One region of the Streptomyces sp. AgN23 genome, then DNA from elsewhere that is predicted to be linked to it. Evidence: riboswitches for the same ligand, from Rfam matches in the RefSeq annotation. Region 1 holds a riboswitch; each other region holds the start of a gene.

What was found. Region 1 has a riboswitch for cyclic di-AMP ahead of AS97_RS20755 (C40 family peptidase). Riboswitches for the same ligand answer to the same signal wherever they lie in the genome.
Positions count from the first base shown of each region.
Region 2: it holds a riboswitch for cyclic di-AMP, as region 1 does, so the genes downstream of both, AS97_RS19965 (transglycosylase family protein) here and AS97_RS20755 (C40 family peptidase) in region 1, are expected to answer to the same signal.
Region 3: it holds a riboswitch for cyclic di-AMP, as region 1 does, so the genes downstream of both, AS97_RS32985 (M23 family metallopeptidase) here and AS97_RS20755 (C40 family peptidase) in region 1, are expected to answer to the same signal.
Region 4: it holds a riboswitch for cyclic di-AMP, as region 1 does, so the genes downstream of both, AS97_RS25175 (M23 family metallopeptidase) here and AS97_RS20755 (C40 family peptidase) in region 1, are expected to answer to the same signal.

Region 1 covers NZ_CP007153.1:4,832,060-4,836,278, forward strand. The annotation lists gene pcrA (DNA helicase PcrA) at 1-1,303, opposite strand, end outside; cyclic di-AMP (ydaO/yuaA leader) riboswitch at 1,462-1,647, shown strand; gene AS97_RS20755 (C40 family peptidase) at 1,655-2,812, shown strand; gene AS97_RS20760 (L,D-transpeptidase) at 2,895-3,596, opposite strand; gene AS97_RS20765 (hypothetical protein) at 3,796-4,149, opposite strand.
Region 2 covers NZ_CP007153.1:4,656,794-4,661,012, reverse strand. The annotation lists gene AS97_RS19975 (cytochrome P450) at 1-365, shown strand, start outside; gene AS97_RS19970 (transglycosylase family protein) at 512-1,519, shown strand; cyclic di-AMP (ydaO/yuaA leader) riboswitch at 1,775-1,942, shown strand; gene AS97_RS19965 (transglycosylase family protein) at 1,950-2,645, shown strand; gene eno (phosphopyruvate hydratase) at 2,873-4,153, shown strand.
Region 3 covers NZ_CP007153.1:7,586,754-7,590,972, forward strand. The annotation lists gene AS97_RS32975 (pitrilysin family protein) at 1-286, shown strand, start outside; gene AS97_RS32980 (pitrilysin family protein) at 283-1,689, shown strand; cyclic di-AMP (ydaO/yuaA leader) riboswitch at 1,988-2,151, shown strand; gene AS97_RS32985 (M23 family metallopeptidase) at 2,166-2,960, shown strand; gene AS97_RS32990 (GntR family transcriptional regulator) at 3,182-3,937, shown strand; gene AS97_RS32995 (HPr family phosphocarrier protein) at 4,132-4,219, opposite strand, start outside.
Region 4 covers NZ_CP007153.1:5,823,186-5,827,404, forward strand. The annotation lists gene AS97_RS25170 (PP2C family protein-serine/threonine phosphatase) at 661-1,812, shown strand; cyclic di-AMP (ydaO/yuaA leader) riboswitch at 2,060-2,229, shown strand; gene AS97_RS25175 (M23 family metallopeptidase) at 2,241-3,434, shown strand; gene AS97_RS25180 (aldo/keto reductase) at 3,616-4,219, shown strand, end outside.

The sequences.
Region 1 (4,219 bases):
CCGCCACGTCACCGGCCTTGGCGTCGCCCGCGTCGGTCAGCCGGTCGATCTCGTCGGCGACGAACTGGGCCTCGTCGTGCTCGGTGTCGGCCACATAGCCGGTGATCTCGGTCCCGGCGCCGGCCTCGGTCCACAGGTTCTTCGGGCGGCGGTTCTCATTGCGCTCGATGACCGCGTTGGCCGCGCTCAGGATGGTCTGGGTGGAGCGGTAGTTCTGCTCGAGGAGGATCGTGCGCGCGGTGGGGTAGTCCTCCTCGAACTGGAGGATGTTGCGGATCGTGGCGCCCCGGAAGGCGTAGATCGACTGGTCGGCGTCGCCCACCACGCACAGCTCGGCGGCCGTGGTCTCCTCGGTGTCCGTGCCCACCAGCTCGCGCACGAGGGTGTACTGCGCGTGGTTGGTGTCCTGGTACTCGTCCACCAGGACGTGCCGGAAGCGACGGCGGTAGTGCTCGGCGACATCCGGGAACGCCTGGAGCAGATTGACCGTGGTCATGATGATGTCGTCGAAGTCCAGTGCGTTGGCCTCGCGCAGCCTCGCCTGGTACATCGCATACGCCTCGGCCAGGGTCTTCTCGAAGCCTCCCCCGGACTCCGTCCGGGAGGTGCCCCCTGTCGCCTGTCCGGCGAAGGTCTCCTCGTCGATCAGCTCGTTCTTCAGGTTGGAGATCTTGGCGCTGAAGGACTTCGGCGGGAACCGCTTGGGGTCGAGATCCAGGTCCCGGCAGACCAGCGACATCAGCCGCTTGGAGTCGGCGGCGTCGTAGATCGAGAACGATGAGGTGAATCCGAGCTTCTTGGACTCGCGGCGCAGGATGCGGACGCAGGCGCTGTGGAAGGTGGAGACCCACATGGCGTTCGCCCGCGGGCCGACCAGCTCCTCCACCCGCTCCTTCATCTCGCCCGCCGCCTTGTTGGTGAAGGTGATGGCGAGGATCTGGCCGGGGTGCGTCCCGCGGGCGCCGAGCAGATAGGCGATGCGGTGGGTGAGCACCCGGGTCTTGCCGGAGCCGGCGCCCGCGACGATCAGCAGCGGCGAGCCGGTGTGCTCCACGGCGGCTCTCTGCTGCTCGTTCAGCCCCTCGAGCAGGGCGGACGGGTCCACGACGGGCCGCGCCGCGCCGTCCCGGTAGTGGGCCTCCCGGGGCACGGGCGCGTCGAAGCCGCCGCTGAAGAGGTGATGCGGCACGTCCTCGGCCCCCTCGGGGCCGGGGTGCGCCGCATCCTCGGGCGGCGGCGGTGGCTCCTCGTTCGAAGGAGGCCCGAGGTCCGCCAGGAAGCTGTCGTCAAAAAGGCTGCTCATCGCTCCCCGAGTCTAGGCCGCCCCACTGACAGCCGATGCCCGAACATCACGAAACGGTTTCGGGCAAAACGGCCACCAGTCTTCACAGGAGCCCCACGTGTTGGCTACCGTCCTGCGTCAGGCGGCCCGGAAGATCCGTCGGCGAACCACGTCGGCACGGGCTGCCTCCGCCGAGTCCGGCACCGCCACAAGGCGCCCGGAGCCGGGGACCCGACAACGCAACACCGGGGTGAATCGGCCCGAACGGCGTGGCACGCAGGTGCCGCCCGGACACGGCCGTAGGGCAACCTTCCGTACCGCCCGAACCCGACAGCTAACCCGGTAGGCGGTCCACGGAAGGAGTCGCCTCCCTTGGCGTCGCACCGCAAGCCGCGGAGCCGGATACCGGCCCCGCTCACCGGTCACGGCCGCCGTACGGCCGTCGGGTTCACCACGGCCGCTCTCGCATCCGTCACCCTCCTCTCCCAGACGGCCAACGCCGCGCCGGGCGACCCCAAGCCGGCCGCCCCGTCGATCGAGAAGGTCAAGGAGAAGGTCGACACCCTCTACCACCAGGCGGAGAGCGCCACCCAGCGCTACAACGCCGCGAAGGAGCGGGCCGATCAGCAGCGGGGCAAGGTCGACAAGCTGCTGGACTCCGTCGCCGAGCGCACCGAGAAGCTCAACGAGGCGCGGCGCACGCTCGGCGCCTACGCCGCCGCCCAGTACCGGGACGGCGGAATGGCCCGCTCCGCCGCGACCCTGCTGTTCTCCAACGATCCGCAGGACGTCTTCGACCAGTCACATCTGATCGACCGGCTGACCGGTCGGCAGAAGCAGGCCGTCGACGACTTCCAGAAGCAGCAGGCGAGCGCCGCCAAGGAGCGCGGTAAGGCCAGCGAGAGCCTCGCCTCGCTGACCGCGTCGCAGAAGCAGCTGAAGACCCAGAAGAAGACCGTCCAGGACAAGCTGACCGAGGCCCGGCGGCTGCTGGCGAATCTGACCGCCGAGGAGAAGGCGCGACTGGCGGCGATCGAGAAGAAGAAGGCGGAAGAGGCCCGCCGCAAGGCGGCCGCGCTCGCCGAGAAGCAGCGCCAGGAGGCCGCGCGCAAGAAGCAGCAGGAGCAGCAGAACGCAGACGGCGACTCCGGTTCGACGACGCCCTCGGCCCCGGCCAACAGCTCCAAGGCGGCCCAGGCCATCGCCTTCGCGAAGTCGCAGCTCGGCAAGCCGTATGTCTGGGGCGCGACCGGCCCCAGCTCCTTCGACTGCTCAGGGCTGACGCAGGCGGCGTGGAAGACGGCCGGGATCTCGCTGCCGCGCACCACCTGGGACCAGGTGAAGGCCGGTACGCGCGTCTCGACGTCCGAACTCCAGCCGGGCGATCTGGTCTTCTTCTACGACGACATCAGCCATGTCGGCCTCTACATCGGCGACGGGATGATGATCCACGCGCCGAAGCCGGGCGATGTGGTGAAGAAGGCGCCGATCACCGAGATGCCGATCTACGGGAGCGTGCGGCCCGCGTAGGGCGCGGGGGGCCCTGCGGGCCCCTGGTATGCCGCTGCCCGGGGCCGGGGCCCCGGGCAGCGGCACCCGTCACCTCATCGGCTCAGGTGCCGGGCTTGCGCCCGTAGACGTACACGTCGTCGCCGTTCTTCAGCAGGCTCCAGTACTTCTTGGCCTCGCCCGTGCGCATATTGACGCAGCCGTGGGAGCCGGGCGGGGACCATACGCTCCCGGCGATCGAGTGGAACGCCTGACCGCCGTCGAAGAACTGGCTGTAGGGCATGGCGACCTTGTAGAGCGTCGACCAGTGGTCGATGTTCCGCCAGTAGATCTTCTTCAGCCCCGTGCGGGTCTCGAAGCCGTTCCGCCCGGACCGCACCGGCACCGGTCCGTAGACCAGACGCGAGCCGTCCTGGATCCAGCTGAGCTGCCGGGTGAGGTCGACGCAGGCGATGCGGCCCTTGTCGGTCGGGCACTTCTTCGCCGCGTTCGGGTTGTGTCCGGCGGCCTTCTGGGTGTTGATCAGGCTCATCACGCCCCAGGTGATCGGGCCCGCGTAGCCGATCGTCGGGCTGATGCCGTGGTTGACCTGGAACTTCTGGATCGCGAGACAGTCCGCCCGCGACTGCCGCCCGTCCACGGGGCGGCCCAGGAACCGCTCGGCCTGCCTCTGGTACGGCCCCACGCTGGTCGTACACGATGACGCGGCCATGGTCGCCGGTGTCACCGATCCGGCCGACCTGCCCAGCGGCCGTGCCTGGGCCTGCGCCGGACCGGCGACGGCGACCGCCAGCGGCACCGTCATCCCTGCCAGCCCCAGCACGAGGCCCGCGCGCCGGCCACGCCCACCGTGCCTGCTTCTGACTGCCCCCACTGCCCCCATGGCCACTCCTCTCGACTGCCTCGCTCTTTATCAAGACAGCTCGCGAGTGCAAACGGTTGCCTCAGGATCGCGTCGAAAAGGTGTCGGAATTGTCTGGCGATCACCTCAGATGATCAGCTCGTCAGGTCCACAGCACGGCGATGAAAATGTTTGCCGTTGTCAAGGCGCCCACCGCGCCGAAGGCGGCAGACTCTACCTTCTCCTCGTCGCGCTTCACGTACACCAGGCCGAGGACCACGATCAGCAGCGCCAGCTTCACACCGATCTTGATGTTGTTGACGCCGTTGTCGTCGGCCTGATTGAGCCCGACCAGCGCCGCGCCGGTCACCAGCATGGTCAGCGCGCCGTGCAGCATCGCCGGGGTCATCCGGGCCATGCCCGCGCCCATCGCCTTGAGCTGTGAGAAGAAGCCGCCGAGCAGCGCGCCGATGCCGACGATATGCAGGCCGACGAACACGTGAATGAGTACGTCCATGACTCCGGAGACTAACCGCGCGCATATCATCACCCGGCACTCGGGTGGGCCCCTATCGACACTTCGGTCA
Region 2 (4,219 bases), 180 kb from region 1:
TGGAGATCGCCACCTGGCGGTTCGCCATCGAGCCGCTCACCCTCGCGGGGCAGCGCATCGCCGAAGGGGAGCCGGTGCTGGTGGTGCTCGCCGCGGCCGACCGGGACCCCGAACGGTTCGCGGAGCCCGATGTCCTCGACCTCACCCGCCGCGACAACCAGCACCTCGGCTACGGCCACGGCATCCACTACTGCCTCGGCGCCCCGCTCGCCCGGCTGGAGGCGCAGACCGCGATCGCCACCCTGCTGCGGCGCCTGCCCGGACTGCGGCTCGCGGCGGATCCGGAGGATCTGCGGTGGCGCGGCGGGCTCATCATGCGCGGGCTGCGCACGCTCCCGGTGACCTGGAATTCCGCGGACCGCTGAGGCGTCCAAGCCCCGTACGTACGGACATTGGTGACGAATGATCAGTCGTGTGACCTCGGCGTGACCTGGGATACATCGGCTTGTGATGATCGAGTGCCCTCGCTATGTTCACCGGCAACCGAGTTCGCCATAGAGAGGGCAATCGCATGCGTTCCGGTAATGGTCGACACCGTCGCCCCCGTCAGGCTCCGGCCATCATCGTCGCGGCGGGGGTCACGGGGGCGAGCATCGCCCTGCCCCTCTTCGGGGCCTCCGGCGCCCAGGCCGCCGACACCGCCACCTGGGATCAGGTCGCCGAGTGCGAGAGCGGTGGCATGTGGAGCGCCAACGAGGGCAACGGCTTCTACGGCGGACTGCAGCTGACCCTCGACATGTGGAAGGACTACGGCGGCACGGAGTACGCCCCGCGCCCCGACCTGGCCAGCCGCTCCCAGCAGATATCCGTCGCCCAGTCGATCCTCGGCGACCGCGGCCCCGACGCCTGGCCGAGCTGCGCGCTGGGCGCCGGGCTCACCGACGGCGGCGGCGCCCCCGATGTGAACCCCGGCGGCACGGCCGCCCCGGATGCGGGGACGGGCCGGGGCGAGGCGGGGGACCGGGGGCGGGACGGCTCCTCCTCGCCGGAGGCGGACCGTTCGGGAACGTCCGACAGGGCCGGTAAGCCGGATTCGTCCGGATCGACCGAGGGGCCGGAGGCCCCTCGCACCTCCAAGTCCCCCGACGGGCTGGACGGCTCGGCGTCGGACACCCCGACGCCGGACGGTTCGGCCTCGGATGACCCGGCGTCGGACGGCTCGGGCGACTCGGCATCGGGCGGCTCGAAGGGGTCCTCGGCGGATCCCTCCGCCGACCCCTCGCCCTCCGGCCGCCACCGCGGCGCCCCGGACGCCGGGGAGCGGGGCGAGGGCGGCGATGCGGCGGACGGGCAGCCCTCCGGGCGCCACGCTTCGCGCGACGCCGCGGACCGCGACCAGAGCCCCACGGACGACGCTTACACCGTTCGCCCCGGTGACAATCTGTCAGGGATTGCCGAGGACCGGAATGTGTCCCGAGGTTGGGAAGGGCTCTACGAGAGCAACGAGGAGCTCATCGGAATCGACCCCGACCTGATCATCCCTGGTCAGCGACTTGACCTCGCCATCAGGGAGCAGTGATTCGGGGGGAATTGCCCGATCTGGTTCCGATGAGACATACATCTCGTCACAATTTCCGGGCCGCACCTCCTGTCCGATCTCTCCTCACCCGGCCCTACCTGCGCCGATGTGGGCCGGGTGAGATCAATTACAACCCCATTCGCTGCCATTGGGGTGTTTGAACGTTCTCGGGAGGTGTGTTTAACGTCTTTCCGCTCGCCACCGCGAGCACCGTCGATCGTCACGCCGAATCCTGCCGGCGGTCGGGGGGAATCCGACGCGTCAGCGCCGAAGGCAGGAGCGGGGGACCCAAGGTAGGTGCCGAGTGGCCTGTGGACACGGGCTCGTCGGCTAGGGGTGAAGCCGGGAGCGACCATCGCGACCGGCCGGGCAACTCACGTCCGAACCCGACAGCTCACCTCGTAGGCGTCGGTGAGGAAACGAACCAACGATGCTGAAGTCCAACGGGAAGCACCGCCGTCCCTCCAAGGCCACCCGTATCGCCGCGCTCACCGGTCTCGCCGGTGCCGCCGTGGCGGCGCCCCTCATCGGGGCGACCTCCGCCTCCGCGGCCACCAGCTCCCAGTGGGACCAGGTCGCGCAGTGCGAGGCCGGTGGCAACTGGTCGATCAACACCGGCAACGGCTACTACGGCGGCCTGCAGTTCTCGAGCTCCACCTGGGCCGCGTACGGCGGCACCGCCTACGCGCCCACCGCGGACAAGGCCAGCAAGAGCCAGCAGATCCAGATAGCCGAGAAGGTCCTCGGCAGCCAGGGCAAGGGTGCCTGGCCGGTCTGCGGCAAGGGTCTGACCTCCGGCGGCAGCCCGTCCGCCCCCTCCGCCCCCTCCGCGCCCTCCGGTTCGCAGGACCAGCCGTCGGCCTCCACCAAGTCGGCCCCGGCCGCCCAGCCTGCCCAGCCGAAGGCGCAGCCGCACTCCGCGCCCGAGCGCGCCGCGCGTGAGCAGACCCGTGGCCCGATCAAGAAGGGTGACGGCGAGTACAAGGTCAAGTCCGGCGACACCCTCGGCACGATCGCCAAGGAGCACCACGTCAAGGGCGGCTGGAAGAAGCTCTTCAAGCTGAACGACGACATCGTGGAGAAGGCCGACCTGATCTACCCGGGCCAGAAGCTCCACCTCGGCTGAGCCACGGTGAGCACCTGAGAGTCGAGCCCCGGTCGGGCGTGCCGCCCCTATGGCGCGCCCCACCGGGGCTCCCGCATTTCCCGATTGACCAGAAATCTGGATATGTGATGCAGAATATGGCTTTTTATGTCACGCCCCCGTCTCGCGGGGCGGGCGAACGCGGGGTGCAGCCCTCCCGGCCCGTTAGGCTCGTGCTGCTACCGCAGACCCATACGAAGGAGAACCTCGTGCCGTCCATCGACGTCGTCGTAGCTCGCGAGATCCTCGACTCGCGAGGCAACCCCACGGTCGAGGTCGAGGTTGGCCTCGACGACGGCAGCACCGGCCGTGCCGCCGTTCCGTCCGGCGCCTCCACCGGCGCCTTCGAGGCCCTCGAGCTCCGTGACGGCGACAAGAACCGCTACAACGGCAAGGGCGTGGAGAAGGCCGTCCTCGCCGTCATCGAGCAGATCGGCCCCGAGCTGGTCGGCTACGACGCCACCGAGCAGCGCCTGATCGACCAGGCGATGTTCGACCTGGACGCCACCCCGGACAAGTCCTCGCTCGGCGCCAACGCCATCCTCGGTGTCTCCCTCGCGGTCGCGCACGCCGCCTCCGAGGCGTCCGACCTCCCGCTCTTCCGTTACCTCGGCGGGCCGAACGCGCATCTGCTGCCGGTCCCGATGATGAACATCCTCAACGGCGGATCGCACGCCGACTCCAATGTGGACATCCAGGAGTTCATGATCGCGCCGATCGGCGCGGAGTCCTTCTCCGAGGCCGTGCGCTGGGGCGCCGAGGTCTACCACACCCTGAAGTCCGTGCTGAAGGAGCGCGGCCTGTCCACCGGCCTCGGCGACGAGGGCGGCTTCGCGCCGAACCTCGGCTCCAACCGTGAGGCCCTCGACCTGATCCTCGAGGCGATCAAGAAGGCCGGCTACCAGCCGGGCCAGGACATCGCGCTCGCGCTGGACGTCGCCGCCTCCGAGTTCTACAAGGACGGGTCGTACGAGTTCGAGGGCAAGTCCCGCACCGCCGCCGAGATGACCTCGTACTACGCCGAGCTGGTCGACGCGTACCCGCTGGTCTCCATCGAGGACCCGCTGAACGAGGAGGACTGGGACGGCTGGAAGACCATCACCGAGCAGCTCGGCGACAAGGTCCAGCTGGTCGGCGACGACCTCTTCGTCACCAACCCCGAGCGGCTCTCCCGCGGTATCGACAGCGACACCGCCAACGCCCTGCTGGTCAAGGTCAACCAGATCGGCTCGCTGACCGAGACCCTGGACGCCGTCGAGCTGGCCCAGCGCAGCGGCTACAAGTGCATGATGTCGCACCGCTCCGGTGAGACCGAGGACGTCACCATCGCCGACCTGGCCGTCGCCACCAACTGCGGCCAGATCAAGACCGGCGCCCCGGCCCGCTCCGAGCGGGTGGCCAAGTACAACCAGCTGCTGCGCATCGAGGAGATCCTCGACGACGCCGCGGTGTACGCGGGCCGCTCGGCCTTCCCGCGCTTCAAGGGCTGACCTGCGTACGTCCCCACGTAGCAGACACGTCTGACACCCGTCCCCGGCCGCGGTCCCGTACCGTGA
Region 3 (4,219 bases), 2.8 Mb from region 1:
GGCGCAGATCGAGCGTGAGTGGCTGGACCGGCTTGCCACGGTCGGCGGCCGGGCCGACGAGCTCTGCCGGTACGCCGTGCTCTTCGGCGACCCGCAGCTGGCGCTGACCGCCGTGGAGCGGGTGCTCGACATCACCGCCGAGGAGGTGCGGGCCGTGGCCGCGGCGCGGCTGCGCCCCGACAACCGCGCCGTGCTGGTCTACGAGCCCGTCCAGGGCGCCGAGGACGCAGCCGACACCGCCGAAGCCGCCGAGACCGATGCAGCAGAAGGGGAGGCGGCCCAGTGAGCGACGCCGTCACCGCGACCATGACCTTCCACCCGCGGCCCAAGGGCGGTGCGCCCAAGCCGTGGGCGTTCCCGGCCCCCGAGCGCGGTGAGCTGTCCAACGGCCTTACCGTGCTGCGCTGCCACCGCCCCGGCCAGCAGGTCGTCGCCGTCGAGATCAATCTGGAGGCGCCGCTGGACGCCGAGCCGACCGGGCTCGAAGGCGTCGCCACGATCATGGCGCGCGCCCTGTCGGAGGGCACCGACAAGCACGACGCCGAGGAGTTCGCCGCCGAGCTCGAGCGCTGCGGCGCCACGCTGGACGCGCATGCCGACCACCCCGGCCTCCGCGTCTCCCTGGAGGTCCCGGTCTCCCGGCTGCCCAAGGCGCTCGGTCTGCTGGCCGACGCCCTGCGCGCGCCCGCCTTCCCCGACGGCGAGGTCGAGCGGCTGGTGCGCAACCGGCTGGACGAGATCCCCCATGAGCTGGCCAATCCGGCCCGCCGGGCCTCGATGGCCCTCTCCGCGGCCCTCTTCCCGGCCGAGTCGCGGATGTCCCGGCCGCGCCAGGGCACCCAGGAGACCATCGAGGGCATCGACGCCGCGGCCGTGCGGGCCTTCTACCAGGCGCATGTCCGCCCCTCCACGGCCACCGCCGTCATCGTGGGCGACCTCACCGGGGTCGACCTCGACGGGGCGCTCGCCGACACCCTGGGCGCCTGGACGGGCGGGGCGGGCGCGCCGCGCCCGGTTCCCCCGATCGTCGCGGACGACCTCGGCCGTGTGGTGATCGTCGACCGGCCGGGCGCGGTGCAGACCCAGCTGCTCATCGGGCGCGTCGGCGCCGACCGCCATGACCGGATCTGGCCCGCGCAGGTGCTCGGCACGTACTGCCTCGGCGGCACCCTCACCTCCCGCCTCGACCGTGTGCTGCGCGAGGAGAAGGGCTACACCTACGGGGTGCGCGCCTTCGGCCAGGTGCTGCGCTCGGCGCCTCCGGCGCCCTCGGGTGGCTCCGCGGGCGCCGCGATGCTGGCGATCAGCGGCTCGGTGGCCACCGAGGTCACCGGTCCCGCGCTGGAGGACCTCTGGAAGGTGCTGCGCACGCTGAAGGAGGAGGGGCTCACCGACGAGGAGCGCGATGTCGCGGTGCAGAACCTGGTGGGCGTCGCCCCGCTGAAGTACGAGACGGCGGCGTCCGTCGCGGGCACTCTCGCCGACCAGGTCGAGCAGCACCTTCCGGACGATTTCCAGGCGCAGTTGTACGCCCGCCTCGCGGAGACCGGCACGGTGGAGGCGACCGCCGCGGTGGTGAGCGCCTTCCCGGCGGACCGGCTGGTCACGGTGCTGGTCGGGGATGCCTCGGCGATTGAGGAGCCGGTCAGGGCGCTGGGCATCGGCGAGGTGCGCGTCATCTCCGGCTGAGCCGCCCGGAGTTGGCCGATTGGCCGGATCCGGCCGAGGAGCCGACGCCCAGGTCGGCTCACTGGCGATGCGGGTTCACCGACGATCCGGCAGACGGTCCGGTCAACGAGTTCACAACGGAAGGACCCTGGCCCCCGTAAGGGTGCCGGGGTCCTTCCGTCATGCCCGATTTGCGGGAGTGACAGCTTGTTTGGTTTGTGGGGAGAGCAACAAAAAACCGGAACCGTTTGGTGATCGAAAGCGGGCCCGTTTAGCGTCAGTCCGGCTGTTCGCCAGCAACCCGCCGCACCCGCGGCACGGACAGTCATCGCCGAGTCCCCGTACGGCGCGAGCCAGGGGAGCCGGGGACCCACACGTCCCCAGGGGTGAATCGGGCGCCTTCCCCGGCCGGGGGAGGAGTCCGTAGGAGACCTTCCTGCTCCGAACCCGTCAGCTAACCCGGTAGGCGAGAAGGAAGGAAAGGAGTGCGCCTCAGTATGGCGTCCACCCGCACTGCCACCGGGAAACACCGCCGCACCACCAAGGTCAACGTCCGCACCGGCGCGAACGTCGTGGGCATCACCACCGTCGCCTCGGGTGTGGTCGCCGGGATCACCGGACAGGCGTTCGCGGCCGACACGGCCCCCAGTCCCCAGCAGACCGGTCTGACCCAGGCGATCGTGATCGGCGACGGGATCGCGGACCACATCGAGGACCAGGCGCAGGCCCAGGAGACCGCCGCCGAGCAGGCCGCTGCCAAGGCCAAGGCGGAGGCGATCGCCCGCCAGGAGGCCGCCAGAAAGGCGGAGGCCGCGGCGAAGAAGGCCAAGGCCGAGCGCGAGGCCAAGGAGCGCGCGGCGCGCGAGGCCGAGCGCAAGCGTCTCAACACCTTCGAGTCGCCGATCAGCGGCTCCTACGTCTCCACCGGCTACGAGGCGGCCAGCGGACTGTGGTCCTCCGGCAGCCACACCGGCATCGACTTCCACGCCTCCTCCGGCACCTCGGTGCACTCCGTGGGCATGGGCGAGATCGTCGAGGCGGGCTGGGGCGGCTCCTACGGCAACAACGTCGTCATCAAGATGAACGACGGCACCTACACCCAGTACGGCCACCTGTCGTCGATCAGTGTCTCGGTCGGCCAGAAGGTCACCCCCGGGCAGCAGATCGGCCTGTCGGGCGCCACCGGCAACGTCACCGGGCCGCATCTGCACTTCGAGGCCCGCACCAGCCCGGACTACGGCTCGGACATCGACCCCCTGTCGTATCTGCGCTCGCACGGCGTCAACGTCTGACCCCGGGGGACTCCGCTCACGTCCGACCCCGCGAGACTCCGAGAAGGCCCCGTCCACCGGACGGGGCCTTCGGCGTGCCGCCGCCCGCTGACCAAAAAATATCCATGAAATGCACCCCGCCATCGGAAATGACGTCCGATGGGAATAGAGTCGTTCAACGCGCGTTCCATGGATGCGTTTCGCGGGTATTTAGGCGGAGGTTCGACAATGTGGGACCGGAAGTGAGCGGGGATACGACCGCCGTCCAGGGCGGTCGCCGGATTTCGGCGCATGCGGTGTGCACGGCGATTCGCGACGACATCGTCTCCGGCACCTATCAGCCCGGCAGCCGGCTCACCGAGGAACTTCTCGCCCGGCGCTACGGCGTCTCGCGGGTGCCGGTCCGCGAGGCCCTGCGCACCCTGGAGTCCGAGGGCTTCGTGACGACCCGGCGGCATGCGGGGGCCTGCGTCGCCCAGCCCTCCGAGCGCGAGGCGGCCGATCTGCTGGACATCCGGGCGCTGCTGGAGCCGCTGGGCGCCGCGCGGGCCGCACAGCGCCGCACCGAGGCTCATCTGAAGGTGCTGCGCGGGCTGGTCCGGCTCGGCCGTGAGCGGGCCCAGCACGGCCGGCTCGGCGAGCTGCGGCCGTTGGGCGATTGGTTCCACGAGACGCTCGCCCAGGCGTCCGGCAGCCCGAGCCTGGCCGCGATGCTCGTCCAGCTGCGCCGCAAGACCGCGTGGGTCTACGCGGCCGTGCCCGCGCCGCAGCCCGCACGGCCCGGGGGTGCCCGGCGCCCCGACCCCGCAGCGCGGGCCGTGGAGTCCTGGGCGGAGCACGGCGCGCTGGTGGACGCGGTGGCGCGTGGCGACGCCGACCGGGCGCGGGCGCTCGCCGCCGCGCACACCGAGCGCGCCCTGGCGGAATACCGGCTGCGCCGCCCCCTCCCGGTGAGCGCTTCGAAACATTCCGTCAACACGGCGAGCGGCCGGAATTAACAGCGATCCCGTATACAACTCTCGGGAATTCTCCGCGTGGTTTCGCGGCGCCCGGTTTTCGGTCCGCCGAGTCCGGGTGGAAACGGAAAAACAGCGGGGCCGCGGTGGCCGTAATGGTCACCGCGGCCCCGTCGTGCCGAACCCTTGAATCACACGGGAATCACATAGGAATCACATGTGAATCGGACGGTGGATCAGACGGTCTCGGGAAGCTCCTCGAGGCCCTCCGCCACCAGCTTCGCCAGCCGGTCGAGCGCGACCTCGGCATCGTCCGCGTCGGAG
Region 4 (4,219 bases), 990 kb from region 1:
CGTAGGCTCTGGTGTGCCCGAGGCGGCGGACGCCTCGTAGCCGCTGACGCTCTCGTAGCCCCTGACGGGGCGGCAGGGCACCCGCCGCGTAACCTCTGACGCCCGTAACGCCTGCGCGGCTCTGACGGGCCCACAGCCTCTGACAGGCCCACAGCCTCTGACGCGCCGCAGGGCGCCCGCCGCGTGCCCGCTGAGTGCCCGTGTGCGGCCTCCACGTGCCCGCAGTGCCCCCTCCCCGTGCCCGCCGCCTGCCCGCAGCGCACGCGCGGGAGATGGGCCCGCTCACGGCGCCCGTCCGGCACCCGCTTGGCCGACACCGATTCGCCTGGCCGCCCGTCAGCCGGAAGCCTGGTGACGAAGGTGGAGAAGGCGACGAGGGTGGCGACGGCGACGCTGTGACGACGGCGACGCCGAGACGCGGCGGGACGCGGACCAGGGAAGCGAGAGAAGCCGGTGCGGGTGCGAGGGAGCAGGGCTCGTACGGGCGCCCGTACCAAGTGGCGTACGGCCTGGCCCCGGCTGAGCCGCCCGCGCACCCACCGCCGCCGCACCCGCCTGCACACGCTCATCGACACCGGCGCTGCGGCCGGTGCTGCCTCCGCCGACGCATTCACCGGCCCCACCGCGGGGCCCGGCCCGGCCGAGGACGCTCACCAGGGGCTGCTGGGCCGGGTGGCCCGTTGGGTTCCCGCCATCCTCATCCTCGGCGGCGTCAGCTTCGACCTGGCCACCCCGTCCGGCTACACCGCCTCGCCCTTCTTCGCCGCCGCCCCTCTGGTCGCCGCGGCGCTCTTCCCGCTGCGGCAGACCGTCATCATGGCCGTCATCGCCGTCCTCACGACCTGTCTGCTGGCGGAGTTTCACGGTGTGACGGACCCGACCCAGGCGGCCACCGAGATCGTCACGGTCACCACCGTGACCGTGCTGGCGGTGGCGATCAACCGTGTCGTACGCCGCAGCTACCACCGGCTCGCCTCGGCGCGCGGCATCGCGGAGGCTGCTCAGCGCGCCGTCCTGCCCGCGCCGCCCGCCCGTCTCGCCGGGCTGGAGATCGCCGCGCGCTACGTCCCGGCGGAGAAGTACGCGGCGATCGGCGGTGACCTGTACGCGGTCCAGGACACCCCGCACGGCGTACGGCTGACCGTCGGCGACGTACGCGGCAAGGGGCTGGGGGCCGTGGAGGTCGTGGCGATCCTGCTGGGCTGCTTCCGGGAGGCGGCGGAGCAGGAGACGACCCTGGAGGCGCTCGTGGGTCGCCTGGAGCGGGCGCTGCAGCGTGAGGGCGCCCGGCGGGCCGACCTGGAGGTGTTCGAGGGGTTCACGACGGCGGTGGTGGCCGAGATTCCGCGTGGCGACTCCACTCTGCGACTGCTCAACCGCGGCCATCCGGCGCCGCTGCTCATGACGGAGGACGGAGCGGTGCGCGCCCTGGAGCCGGAGGCGGCGGCGCTGCCGATGGGGATGGGGGAGTTGGCCGGGTGGCCGGACCGGGTGATGGAGCTGGGGTTCGCGGAGGGGGAGACGCTGCTGCTGTTCACGGACGGGGTGACGGAGGCCCGGGACCGCAATGGCGAGTTCTACGACCCGGCGAAGCAGCTGCGCGGCCGCCGCTTCGCCGATCCGCAGGAGCTGCTGGACGCGTTGGTGGCCGATGTCGAGCGCCATACGGACGGCGGGACGTCGGACGACATGGCGCTGCTGGCGGTCCGCCGGACCCCGGCCCGCGGGAACGGACGGGGGAACGGGCGCGACGACGGTGATGCGCACCGCACCGGCCGTACGAGGGACAGCGACGCTCCCCACCGTCCTTAGCCGACCGGGTCCATACCGTGCGTAGTCGGCCGAGCCCCCTCCGCATAACAATTGCTGCACGATCGACCCGCACGCGTTTTTGCAAACCTTTGGCCAGTGCGCCGACTCGCCCTCATATGCCCCTTCTTGAGGGTTAAGTTCATGCCAAAGGTGCGCGGATTCCTCAGAACAGCTTGGAATCACATCGCGCTCTCTATTAACGTTCGATAACGCAGCGCGGTCGTCACAACCGTCGCAAGGGCGGCACCGTGCGCCGTCGCCGAATCCCGTACGCACACTGGCAGTACCGCACCACCAGCAGCACCAAGGGAACCGGGGAACCAACACCTTGGGGTGAATCGGGTCGAACCTGACCCGTAGGAGACCTTCCTGCTCCGAACCCGTCAGCTAACCCGGTAGGCGAGAAGGAAGGAAAGGAGTGCGCCTCCGTGGCGTCCAACAGGTCTGCCCTGGACGAGGCCCCGTATCGCACACGGGGAGGCGGTTTGGGGACCGCCACCGCCTACGGCCCCGGCTTTGACGCCGGCGTCGGGATGAGTTCCGGGGACGGCTACTTCGCCCCCGACGATCGGTACCCGGATGCGGATGGGGACGCGTTCGAGGGCCCGGGTGCCGGATTCGAGACCGAGCCCTGGGAGGAGTGGAACCCCACCGAGGAGTCCATCGCTCCGGTACGCGGCCGGCACCGCGTGGCCAAGCAGCGCGGCGGGACCATGGCGCGCAGCGGCGCCGTCCTCGGGGTCGGCGTGATCGCGGCGGTCGGTGCGGGCGGCATGGCCAGCGCCAAGGACCGTCCCAAGCCGCCCATTTCTATGCCGGACCTCGGTCATGTCGCCGATGAGGTCAAGGCCAGCCTGCCCGCCGCCAAGGACCTGCCCGGCATCGGCTCCTGGATGTCGGACGACAGCAGCAGCGACCCGCAGACGGCTGCCGCCCCGCTCTCCCAGGCCGGTCTGACCAGCGAGGACGAGCAGCGCGGCACCACCGACGCGGGCGAGGCGCTCCGCGCCCGCATCCTCCAGCAGGCCGAGAACCAGCAGAACGCGGCGGACGAGGACAGCCGCACCGCCGCGGCGAAGGCCGCCGCGGAGAAGGCATCCGACCAGGCCGCGGAGGTGGCCGCCCAGCGGAAGGCCAAGGTCGAGGCCGAGAAGAAGGCCGCCGAGCAGCGGGCGAAGGAGGCGGCCGAGAAGAAGGCCGCGGCCGAGCGCCAGGCCAGGCTCGCCGCCGCGTACACCCTCCCCGTCGGCTCGTACACCCTGACCGCGAGCTTCGGCCAGGCGGGCGACATATGGTCGGCCGACCACACCGGCCAGGACTTCGCCGCCCCGACCGGCACCCCGGCCAAGGCGGTGCACGGCGGCACCATCACCCAGGCCGGCTGGGCCGGTTCGTACGGCTACCGCATCGTGCTGACCCTCAGCGACGGCACCGAGGTCTGGTACTGCCACCTGTCCTCGATGGTCGTCACCTCGGGCAAGGTGACGGCGGGCGACGTCATCGGCCGGGTCGGCGCCACCGGCAATGTGACCGGCCCGCACCTCCACATCGAGGTCCGGCCGGGCGGCGGCTCGCCGATCGACCCGATGCCCTGGCTGCGCCAGCACGGGATGAACCCCTGATACAACCCCTGATACTCCGGCGGCTCTGGCGCTCTCTCCCCCCTTGACGCCAGGGCCGCCGGTTTACGTCCCGACGGGGCTTTACGTCCCGACGGGGCCGCCCCTCAGGAACGCACGCGGGAACAACAGGCCGGAACAACAGGCCGGAACAACCCGGCCCAGCCAACCGTTGTAAAGACGTATGGCTGACCACACACAGAAGATCGGTAATCTGTCCGTTTTCCCGCTCTCCCTCGGCGGGAACGTCTTCGGCTGGACCGCGAACGAGGCCGAGTCCTTCCGGGTGCTCGACGCCTACGTGGCGGCGGGCGGCAACTTCATCGACACCGCCGATGTCTACTCCGTCTGGGTACCGGGCAACGAGGGCGGCGAGTCCGAGACCATCCTCGGCAACTGGTTCGCCTCCCGCGGCAACCGCTCCGACGTCGTCCTCGCCACCAAGGTGGGCGCCGGCTCCCCGGAGCCGCGCGGGCTGACCTCGTCCGCCATCAAAGCGGGCGTCGAGGAGTCCCTCCAGCGGCTGCAGACCGACTACATCGACCTCTACTACACGCATTACGACGACCCGTCGGTGCCGGTGGAGGAGATCATCACCACCCTGGACGAGCTGGTCAGGGAGGGCAAGGTCCGCGAGATCGCCGCGTCCAACGTCGGCGCGGACCGCCTGGAGGCCCAACTGGCCTTCTCCACTCGCGAGCGCCTGGCCCGCTACGTCGCCCTCCAGCCGCACTACAACCTGGTCTCGCGCGACACCTTCGAGGGCGAGCTGGCCGACGTCGCCGCCC